3 regions of the Rhizobium sp. K33 genome follow, and region 1 is predicted to be linked to each of the others. Evidence: predicted binding sites of a transcription regulator. Region 1 holds the regulator's gene; each other region holds the start of a gene.
The links. The regulator LexA, encoded in region 1, represses DNA repair genes until DNA is damaged. The targets are predictions, from matches to a motif close to TGTTCNNNNTGTGTTCNG.
Positions count from the first base shown of each region.

Region 2: M1E12_RS21120 (YifB family Mg chelatase-like AAA ATPase) is a predicted target of LexA. The motif match lies at 2,139-2,156, and genes of this name have one in related genera.
Region 3: M1E12_RS10890 (putative DNA modification/repair radical SAM protein) is a predicted target of LexA. The motif match lies at 2,181-2,198, and genes of this name have one in related genera.

Region 1 is NZ_CP096478.1:1,512,133-1,515,407, forward strand. Features, by position in the region: gene M1E12_RS07590 (ComEC/Rec2 family competence protein) at 1-1,602, shown strand, start outside; gene lexA (transcriptional repressor LexA) at 1,583-2,299, opposite strand; gene M1E12_RS07600 (DUF1003 domain-containing protein) at 2,501-3,043, shown strand; gene M1E12_RS07605 (VOC family protein) at 3,070-3,275, shown strand, end outside.
Region 2 is NZ_CP096478.1:4,374,781-4,378,055, reverse strand. Features, by position in the region: gene M1E12_RS21125 (HWE histidine kinase domain-containing protein) at 1-425, shown strand, start outside; gene M1E12_RS21120 (YifB family Mg chelatase-like AAA ATPase) at 454-1,983, opposite strand; gene gshB (glutathione synthase) at 2,177-3,124, opposite strand; gene M1E12_RS21110 (cupin domain-containing protein) at 3,221-3,275, opposite strand, start outside.
Region 3 is NZ_CP096478.1:2,212,588-2,215,862, reverse strand. Features, by position in the region: gene M1E12_RS10905 (capsular polysaccharide export protein, LipB/KpsS family) at 1-362, opposite strand, end outside; gene M1E12_RS10900 (glycosyltransferase family 4 protein) at 364-1,437, opposite strand; gene greA (transcription elongation factor GreA) at 1,459-1,935, opposite strand; gene M1E12_RS10890 (putative DNA modification/repair radical SAM protein) at 2,204-3,275, shown strand, end outside.

The DNA.
Region 1 (3,275 bases):
CGGTCCATGTCCGAGGAGGCGACGGAAGCTCTGCGGGTCTCCGGTCTCGCCCATATCACGGCGATCTCGGGCCTCAACATGGCGCTTGCGGCCGGGATTTTCTTCGTTGGACTTCGCGGGCTGCTCTGTCTGGCGCCGGTGCTCGCGGCGCGTTACCCAATCAAGAAAATCGCGGCTGTCGGAGCGCTTCTTGCAACAACAGGATACGTGTTGATCTCCGGCTATCAGGTCTCGGCCCTGCGAGCCTATCTGATGACAGCAATCATGCTGGTTGCCGTGCTCTTCGACAGACCCGCGATCAGCCTGCGCAATCTTGCGCTGGCGGCAACCGCGATCCTTTGCCTGCAGCCGTCGACGGTCATGGGACCCAGTTTCCAGATGTCGTTTGCAGCGACCGCGGGGCTTATCGCAGGCTATGCCGGCTGGCGCGCCCGACCGCGGGCGATCCTGCCGCCGGCCCGCGGCCTCGGCTGGCGCGTGGCAGCCGGAGGTGCTGCTTTCGTCGGTGGAACGCTCGCGACCTCGCTGATCGGTGGGCTTGCCACCGCAGTCTTTGCCATCACCCATTTCCACCGCCTGTCGACCCATGGCCTGGAGGCCAATCTCGCCGCCATGCCCCTGATCTCGCTGGTCGTAATGCCGGCGGGCTTCATCGCCATGCTGCTGATGCCATTCGGTCTCGACGCGCCCTTCTTCTGGATCATGGGGCAGGGGCTCGAATTGGTCCTGCAGGTCGCGCACACGGTGGCAGGCTGGGGCGGCGGCTATGTCTTCCCGCGTCTGCCCCTCTTGTTTCTGCCTGGCACTGTTGCCGGGATGTTGCTGCTGACCTTGCTGCGCACGCGCCTGAAGCATGCCGGCACCGCGTTGATCGCCGTCACGGTGGCGGCGACATGGCTGGCCGCACCGAGATCGATTGGCGAGCTGATGATCAGCGAGGACGGCCGTCTCGTCGGCGTCTGGACCGGCACAGGGGAAACATCAGGCTTCGCGACCAACAGACTACGCCCGCCGGCCTTTGTCTTCGATCAATGGAAGCCGGTGCTCGGGCATGAAGCTGCGACCGCACCTCGCATGCTCACGGAAACTCTGCCGCCGGCACCGGACTGGCGCATCGGCGAGGAGTGGACGGATGTGCAGACCAGAGAGGCGGAGGCCGCTTTCGACCGTCTCACATCGGCAGCCCAGGCGACCCGGTTTGTCTGCATCAAGCAGGCTTGTGTCTTGAAGCTCTCGACCGGGAAACTGCTGATCACCATCGATCGCTCGGATCTTCTGGGCCTCGCCTGTGATCGCGCAAGCATCGTTGTCCTTGCCGCACGGACCCGAATGACAGCCTGCCGGTCGGGCGCTACCTTGTTTTCACAAACAAGCCTCAGAGCCTCAGGTGCGGTCGAGGTCTTCGGCCTCGCTGATAATCCTGACAAACTGATGGTCAGGTCATCCTTCGACGGCGCGCCGAGACCATGGACGGCGCACCGGCTCTACGACTGGCGCACGGCGTCGACCGCCTCCCGACACGGCGTCCCATCACGAGGGCAGGGACCAACCGAACCGACGCCTCCAACGTCCGCCGCTGATCTCAGTGATAGCGGCGAATGAGACCGACCAGCTTGCCCTGGATCTTGACGCGGTCCGGCGGGAAGATGCGTGTCTCGTAGGCGGGGTTTGCGGCCTCCAAAGCGATCGATGCACCCCGACGGCGGAACCGCTTCAGCGTTGCCTCTTCGTCGTCGACGAGGGCCACGATGATGTCGCCGGGATTGGCATTGGACGCGTTGCGGATGATGACCGTGTCGCCGTCGAGAATGCCGGCCTCAATCATCGAATCGCCCTTGACCTCGAGCGCATAGTGATCCCCGGATCCGATCATCTCGGCGGGCACCGTGATGTCATGCGTGTTGTTCTGGATCGCCGAGATCGGCACACCAGCGGCAATCCGCCCCATGACCGGCACCGAAATGGAAGAGCTGTTGTCCTCGACCGGCGGTTTGCTCAGCGTTGGCGCCGGCGGGGTCTTGCCGAGGCTGCCTTCGATTACGCTTGGGGCAAAGCCGCGGCGGGGCTGGATACTCGGTGAATAGGCCTCCGGAAGCTTGATCACTTCGAGCGCGCGGGCGCGGTTCGGCAAACGGCGGATGAAGCCGCGTTCCTCGAGCGCCGTGATCAGGCGATGGATGCCGGATTTCGATGCGAGGTCCAGCGCATCCTTCATCTCGTCGAAGGAAGGCGGGACGCCCGATTCTTTCATCCGCTCGTGGATGAAAAGAAGCAGTTCCTGTTGCTTGCGCGTCAGCATATGCGGTGCCCCTAGGGTGAAACAAATCCAGAACAGACACTATCTGTTCCATTTGTGTTCCGCAAGGGGATAAATTTCCGTGAAGAGCCGGTGAGAAAATGCGATAGGCGGCAGAAATAGAACTGACACGAGCCGATTTCGCCGCAGTCGAGCGGCATCAAGGCAGGTGGCGGCTCTATCCACGCGCAAGGACGCATCGGCATGCTGAAGGATATCGAAAAGCTTCTACTGGGTAAGTCTGCGGCGGATCTGTCCTCGGCGGAGAAGAAGGTATTGAAACGCGCGCGGGAGCGCCGGACGGTCTCGACCAATGCCGGCGAGGATTTTCTCGCGCATGCCACTTTCGGTCAGCGCCTCGCGGACGGCATCGCCCGGATCGGCGGCTCCTGGGGCTTCATCATCGGCTTCCTCGTGTTCCTCGCGGCCTGGGTCATCCTGAACACGGTGATTCTCGCGACGCGCTCGCTCGATCCCTATCCCTTCATCTTCCTCAACCTGCTCCTCTCCATGTTGGCCGCCATCCAGGCGCCGATCATCATGATGAGCCAGAACCGACAGGCCGAGCGTGATCGCTTCATGGCGGCGAAGGATTACGAGATCAACCTGAAGGCGGAGATTGAAGTCCTGGCGCTGCATCACAAGATCGACGAGCAGGTCCTGACGGAGTTGCGCGAAACCCGCCAGGAAATCGACGCGCTACGACAGGCGGTCGCTGCCCTTTCAAGCCCATCGCGCAGTTCCTAAATCTTGCCCGAAAACAGGAAACCATGATGTCCAATTCCATGTCTGGCCCGCGGGCGATCGATCATCTCGTCCTGCCCGTGACCGATCTTGAGACCAGCCGGGAGAGACTGAGCCTGCTGGGCTTCACCGTCGCAACCGACGCACGCCATCCCTTCGGCACTGAAAATGCCTGCGTCTTTTTCGCCGATGATACCTATCTGGAGCCGCTGGCTGTCGGGAGCCGCGAGGACTG
Region 2 (3,275 bases), 1.7 Mb from region 1:
TCTTCCAGGCGCTGGAGCCCTTCGCCATCGTCGGCACCGCACGTTTCACCGCCAATGGCCCCAAGGTGCCGATCGGCGGACAGACCGTGGTGGTGCTCAGCCTCATCCTGCACGAGCTCGGGACCAATGCCGCGAAATACGGTGCGCTCAGCGTCCAGGGTGGTCGTGTGGACCTCGACTGGCTGATCGAGAGCACCGCCGACAATGACGAGCAGCTCGTCATCACCTGGCGCGAAAACGGCGGCCCCGCGCCGACGCCACCGGTGGCGGGCGCGGGTGGCTTCGGCTCGACGCTGATGAAGCGCGTCATTGCCGGCGTTCGCGGCCAGACCGAGATCAGCTATCCCCAGGAAGGGGCCGTGGTCCGCCTGCTGCTGCCGGTCGACATGCTGCGGCCGACCAGCGAAGCAGCCGCCGAAAACTGAGCTTCACCGCCGCTCACCTTCCCTCCCCTCACGCCGCCGCCGCAAGGCGCTCGGACGCGATGCGATAGGAGATCGCCTCCGCGAGATGAATGCGCCCCAGGGTCTCCGTGCCGTCGAGATCTGCGAGCGTGCGGGCGACCTTCAGCACCCGGTGATATCCCCGTGCCGAGAAGCGGAATTTCTCCGCCGCGTCGCGCAGGAGCTGCAGGCCCGAGGAATCCGGCTCCGCGAGTGTCTCGATCAGCGCGGTGGAGCAGCGCGCATTGGTACTGAACGGCAGGCCGAGGCGCTCGAAGCGATCGCGCTGGCGGGCACGGGCGGCTGCCACGCGTCTTGCGACATCCGCGCTGCTTTCTGCCGCCCGCGGCTTGATCAGATCGGTCGCCGACACCGCGGGAACGTCGATCCTGATATCGATGCGATCCATCAGGGGGCCCGAGATTCGCCCCTGATATTCCGTCTGGCAGCGGATCCCGCGGGCACAGACATGCCCGGGCTCTCCTGCCATGCCGCAACGGCAGGGGTTCATGGCGGCAACGAGCTGAAAATCGGAGGGGTAGGATACCCGATGGTTGGCACGGGCAATGATGCATTCGCCGGTCTCCAGCGGCTGGCGAAGGGCATCGAGCACGGGCGGCGCAAATTCCGGCAGTTCGTCGAGAAACAGGATGCCGTGATGGGCCAGCGAGGCCTCACCCGGCTTGGCTCTGAGCCCCCCGCCCACGAGCGCTGCCATGGTGGCGGAATGATGGGGCGTGCGAAAGGGCCGCCGATCGGAGAGCTTGCCACCGGATAGCTGGCCGGCGATCGAATGGATCATCGAGACTTCGAGCAATTCGGCCGCGGACAAAGGCGGCAGGATCGATGGCAGGCGCGCCGCCAGCATGGATTTGCCCGACCCCGGCGGGCCGACAAACAAGAGATTGTGTCCGCCAGCCGCAGCGACCTCCAGCGCGCGCTTGGCGCTTTCCTGGCCTTTAATGTCGGCAAGGTCCGGCAGATTGGCGGGAAGCGCTCTGACCGAGGGCTCCGGCCTCGACAGGACCTGGGTGCCGCGGAAATGATTGGCGAGCGCAATCAGGCTGCGGGGTGCCAGGATGTCGATCTCGCTGCCGGCCCAGGCGGCTTCAGCGCCGCTGTCGGCGGGGCAGATGAGCCCCTTGTCCAGAGCATTGGCGCTGATCGCCGCCGGAAGCGCGCCTGCGATCGGTGCGATGGTGCCATCCAGGTTGAGTTCGCCGATGACGAGAAAGCCCTGCAGCGCATCGCCGGGGATTGCCCCGAGTGCTGCCATCAGACCGAGCGCGATCGGCAGATCGAAATGCGAGCCTTCCTTGGGCAGATCGGCCGGCGCCAGATTGACGGTCACCCGTTTTGCCGGAAGCGCCAGCCCCGAGGCATGGAGCGCGGCCTGAACGCGCTCGCGGCTCTCGGCCACCGCCTTGTCGGGCAGGCCGACGATCTGCATGCCCGTCTTGCCGGGCGCCACCATGACCTGAACCTCGACGGGCACGCCTTCAATGCCCTGGAATGCAACCGTACTGATACGCGCTACCATCGCCCGCCCTCGCCGATCGACCTATAGTCGCCGATGCAACTTCATATTGCGTGTAGCGACAGGAACAATCTCGCATAAGACGAGCCGTTCCGCAAGAACATTTGCGGAACATCTGCATCTACCGATAGGGCTTCAGTTGTGCCCGGTTGTGCAGTGGGAACACAGGGGGAACTTCGATATCGAAATCAGGCGGTTAAGCGCGCTTGCGTTCGATCGCGTCCCAGAGCAGTGCGGCGATATCCGCGCCGCCGAATTTCTTCACCTCACGGATCCCGGTCGGCGAGGTGACGTTGATTTCCGTCATGTAGTCGCCGATCACGTCGATGCCGACAAGCAGGAAGCCGCGTTCGCGAAGTGCTGGGCCGATGCGCGCGCAGATCTCGCGCTCGCGGGCGGTCAGCTCGGTCGCCTCGGCGCGACCGCCGACATGCATGTTCGAGCGGCTGTCGTGTTCGGCGGGAACGCGGTTGATTGCGCCGACCGGTTCGCCATCGACCAGGATGATGCGCTTGTCGCCCTTGCGCACCGCCGGAAGGTAGCCCTGCGCGATGAAGGGCTCGCGGAACATCTGCGCGAACATTTCCATCAGCGAGGTGAAGTTGCGGTCATCGCGGGTGGAGTGGAAGACGCCGGCGCCGCCATTGCCGTAAAGCGGCTTCAGGATGATATCGCCATGCTCTTCGCGGAAGCGGGCGATCTCGGCCGGATCCTTGGTGATCAGCGTCGGCGGCATCAGGTCGGCGAATTCGGTGACGAAGATCTTCTCCGGCGAGTTGCGCACCCAGGCCGGATCATTGACGACCAGCGTCTTGGGATGAATGCGCTCCAGGAGATGCGTCGAGGTGATGTAGCTCATGTCGAAGGGCGGATCCTGGCGGAGCAGGACGACGTCCATGGTCGAGAGATCGATGCGTTCCGGCGCACCCAGCGTGAAGTGGTCGCCCTTGACGTCCCGCAGCTCCATCGGCTCGACGGTTGCGTAGACACGGCCGTCGCGCATTGACAGCCGGTCGGGCGTGTAGTGAAACAGCTTGTAGCCCCGGTTCTGAGCCTCCAGGCTCATGGCGAAGGTGGAATCACCCGCGATGTTGATCGTGGATACGTGGTCCATCTGGACCGCGACATTGGTGATCTTCGCCATGTGGTTTGTCCCCGTTGAAAAGCACCGGAGATGTAGGCCGTGCGGCAGGGGATGGCAACGCCGCACAGCCTCAAATTTGCTGAAGATCGTTTCAGGTCAAAGTGCGGAGTATTTCCCGCGCCGCAGCGCGTTGCGGATCCGGTAAAGTGTG
Region 3 (3,275 bases), 700 kb from region 1:
AAGCCGTTGAATGCCAGCGCGCGCGCATGAGGGTGGGCAGCGAAAGTCTGCTCTACGAGAGCGGTTGCCAATCTAGCTTTTGCCAGCAAGATGAAACGATAGAGAGCACGGGCAATCGATGTCGAATAAAGCCACGGTAACCGGATTTGGCGCCGAACGAGGTTACGCTCCACCAATGGCTTCAAATCAATCAGGCGTTGCTCGCCGAGAATTATTCGCACGAGGCCGCCCACGCCGCGGCTTTTAAACAGAGCGCGGATGATGTCCCTTTGTCTCGTAGGGACCGCCACGACCTCTTCGTGAGCGAGCTTCAGAATCCCCTTAAAATGCTTCGAATGGCAAATAAACTCGACCGGAGCCATGTCAGGCAACCTTTCGATTGGCTCGCAGGCCGGTATAGATATCTGCAAGCGCCCGGGCCTCGCCTTCGAGGGCGAAGTTTTCGACGACACGGCGGCGGGCCTTCTGGCCGGCTTGGGCGCAGCGCGCTGGATTGTCGATGAAGGACTGTATTGCTGTTGTCAGCGCCTCGCCCTTGCCGGCCGGGACAACCTTGCCGGTTTCGTCCTCGACGATCATCTCGGCATAAGCGCCGGCATCGCTGGCGACCACGGCCGTGCCTGACGCCATGGCTTCAAGCGGGGTAAGGCCGAAGCCTTCGTTGCGGGAGGGGGCGACGTAGAGGGTCAGGCGGCGATACCAGGGTTTGATGTCGTCGACTTCGCCGAGAAAATGGATGCGATCGGAAAGGCCGGCCTTGGCGATCTTCGATTTCAGCTGATCGGCGAAGGCCGTGTGCTCGGCTGTGACGCGCCCGGAGATGATGGCTGCCCAGTCTTGATGGGCTGGGAGCAAGGCGATCATGGCATCGACGAAGAGGTCGGTGCCTTTCTGGTGGCGGACGCGACCGAAGCAGCCGATCAGATGCTTGTCTCGCATCGCTTCCGGCAAAATGGTCGCCGGATCCGCGTCCGTCTCCATCGCGGGGCGGAAGAGATCCGTATCGACGCCGTGGCGGATGACGGAATGCGGCACCTTGAGGAAAGAGCCGGACTTGGCATTCGTCGCGACCACGCCGTCCATTTTGGAGATGAGCCAGCGGGTGTAGCGGCTGTGATGTCTCTGGGCGGCCGAGGTGAAGAGCAGCTTCAGCGGCATGCGCAAGACGTCCCGCAGGACCAGGCCCGCGAGCATCTCGTTGTTGCGGCGGGCATGCCAGACGCGGTCGCTGCCAGTTTTGGGCTTCTTCCAAAGGCCCGGCAGCTGCGTCCAGCGCATTTTCGGGAGATGGTCGGGCAGGCCGGGGCCGAGGGTCAAAATGCCCAGCCCCTGGCGACGCTGCTCGGGAACGAGCTGGATCACGGTCGATGTCACACCGGACAGGCGACGCTTGAAATGCGGCGCGACGACCGTGATCTCGTCAAGCGATTGCGTCACGAGAACGCCCTTCCGACTGCATCAGCCCCACTTGACCGCGAGGATCTCGTAGGCCTTGGAGCCGCCGGGGGCGACGACTTCGATGTTGTCTCCGACTTCCTTGCCGATCAGGGCGCGAGCGATCGGAGAGGAGATCGAGATGCGGCCCGCCTTCACATCGGCTTCCTGGTCGCCGACGATCTGGTAGGTCTTCTCTTCGTCGGTGTCTTCGTCGACCAGCTTGACGGTGGCGCCGAACTTGATCTTCGAGCCGGACATCTTGGAGAGGTCGATGACCTCTGCGCGCGCGATCAGATCCTCGAGTTCGCCGACGCGACCCTCGTTGTGGCTCTGGGCTTCCTTGGCGGCGTGATATTCCGCATTTTCGGAAAGGTCGCCATGGGCGCGCGCTTCGGCAATCGCCTCGATGATGCGCGGACGCTCTTCCTGTTGACGCCAGCGCAACTCTTCGTTGAGCTTGTCAAAACCGTTCTGCGTCATCGGTACCTTGTCTACCATTTCCTCTTCCTTCGTCTTCATGGCCGCGAGCGCGGACACAAAAGAAAACAGGTTCCGGAGCAAAGCTTCGGAACCGTGTCACAAATCAGGTTGACGAAGACTATAGCAGAATGCCGCGCGACATTTCCAGAGTTTTCGACAGGGGATGCCGAGGCGCACGTCTCGCGCGGAATAGTCGAGCGAAATCAAAAGCTGACGCTGTGCACAGACGGTATGTCGCAGCCTTGTTTCTTGACGGTCGTCATGAGAACGTATAGAGAACATTCTTATGAAGAAGTCGCTCAAAGAACGTCTCGCCATCCTCTCCGACGCAGCCAAATATGATGCATCCTGCGCTTCAAGCGGGACGACGAAACGCGACTCCGCGGCCTCCGGCGGGCTCGGTTCGACGGAGGGATCGGGCATCTGTCACGCCTATGCGCCCGACGGCCGTTGCATCTCGCTGTTGAAGATCCTGCTCACCAATTTCTGCATCTATGACTGCGCCTATTGCATCAATCGCTCCTCGAGCAATGTCGAGCGCGCCCGCTTTACGCCCGACGAGGTGGTGTGGCTGACGATCGAATTCTATCGCCGCAACTACATCGAGGGCCTGTTTCTGTCCTCTGGCATCATCCGGTCCTCGGACGACACGATGGCGGAGATGGTGAAGGTCGCCCGCGACTTGAGGACCAAGCATGACTTCCGCGGCTATATCCACCTGAAGACGATCCCCGAGGCCTCCGCGCATCTGGTGGAGGAGGCGGGGCTTTATGCCGACCGTCTGTCGATCAATATCGAGCTGCCGACCGACCACGGGCTTGAGCGCTATGCGCCGGAAAAGCGGCCGAGTAACATCCGCCGATCCATGGCGGACTTGAGGCTCAAGATCGACGAGGCGCGCGAACCGACGCTTTCCGGCCGCCGAAAGAAGTTTGTGCCGGGCGGACAGAGCACGCAGATGATCGTCGGGGCTGATGGCGCCAATGACGCGACGATCATCGGATCGAGCGCCCGGCTCTACAGTTCCTATGGCCTGAAGCGCGTCTATTACTCGGCCTTCAGCCCGATCCCCGACAGTTCGCAGAACCTGCCGCTGATCAAGCCGCCCTTGATGCGGGAGCACCGGCTTTACCAGGCGGACTGGCTCTATCGCTTCTACGGATTTTCAGTCGATGAAATTGCGTCGATAGGACAGGACGGCATGCTCGATCTGGAGCTGGATCCGAAGCTTGCCTGGGCGCTTGCCAATCGCGATCGCTTTCCGGTCGATGTGAACACTGCCGATCGCGAGACGCTGTTGCGCGTGCCCGGTTTCGGCACGAAGACGGTCAAGGGGCTTTTGTCCGCCCGTCGCCATC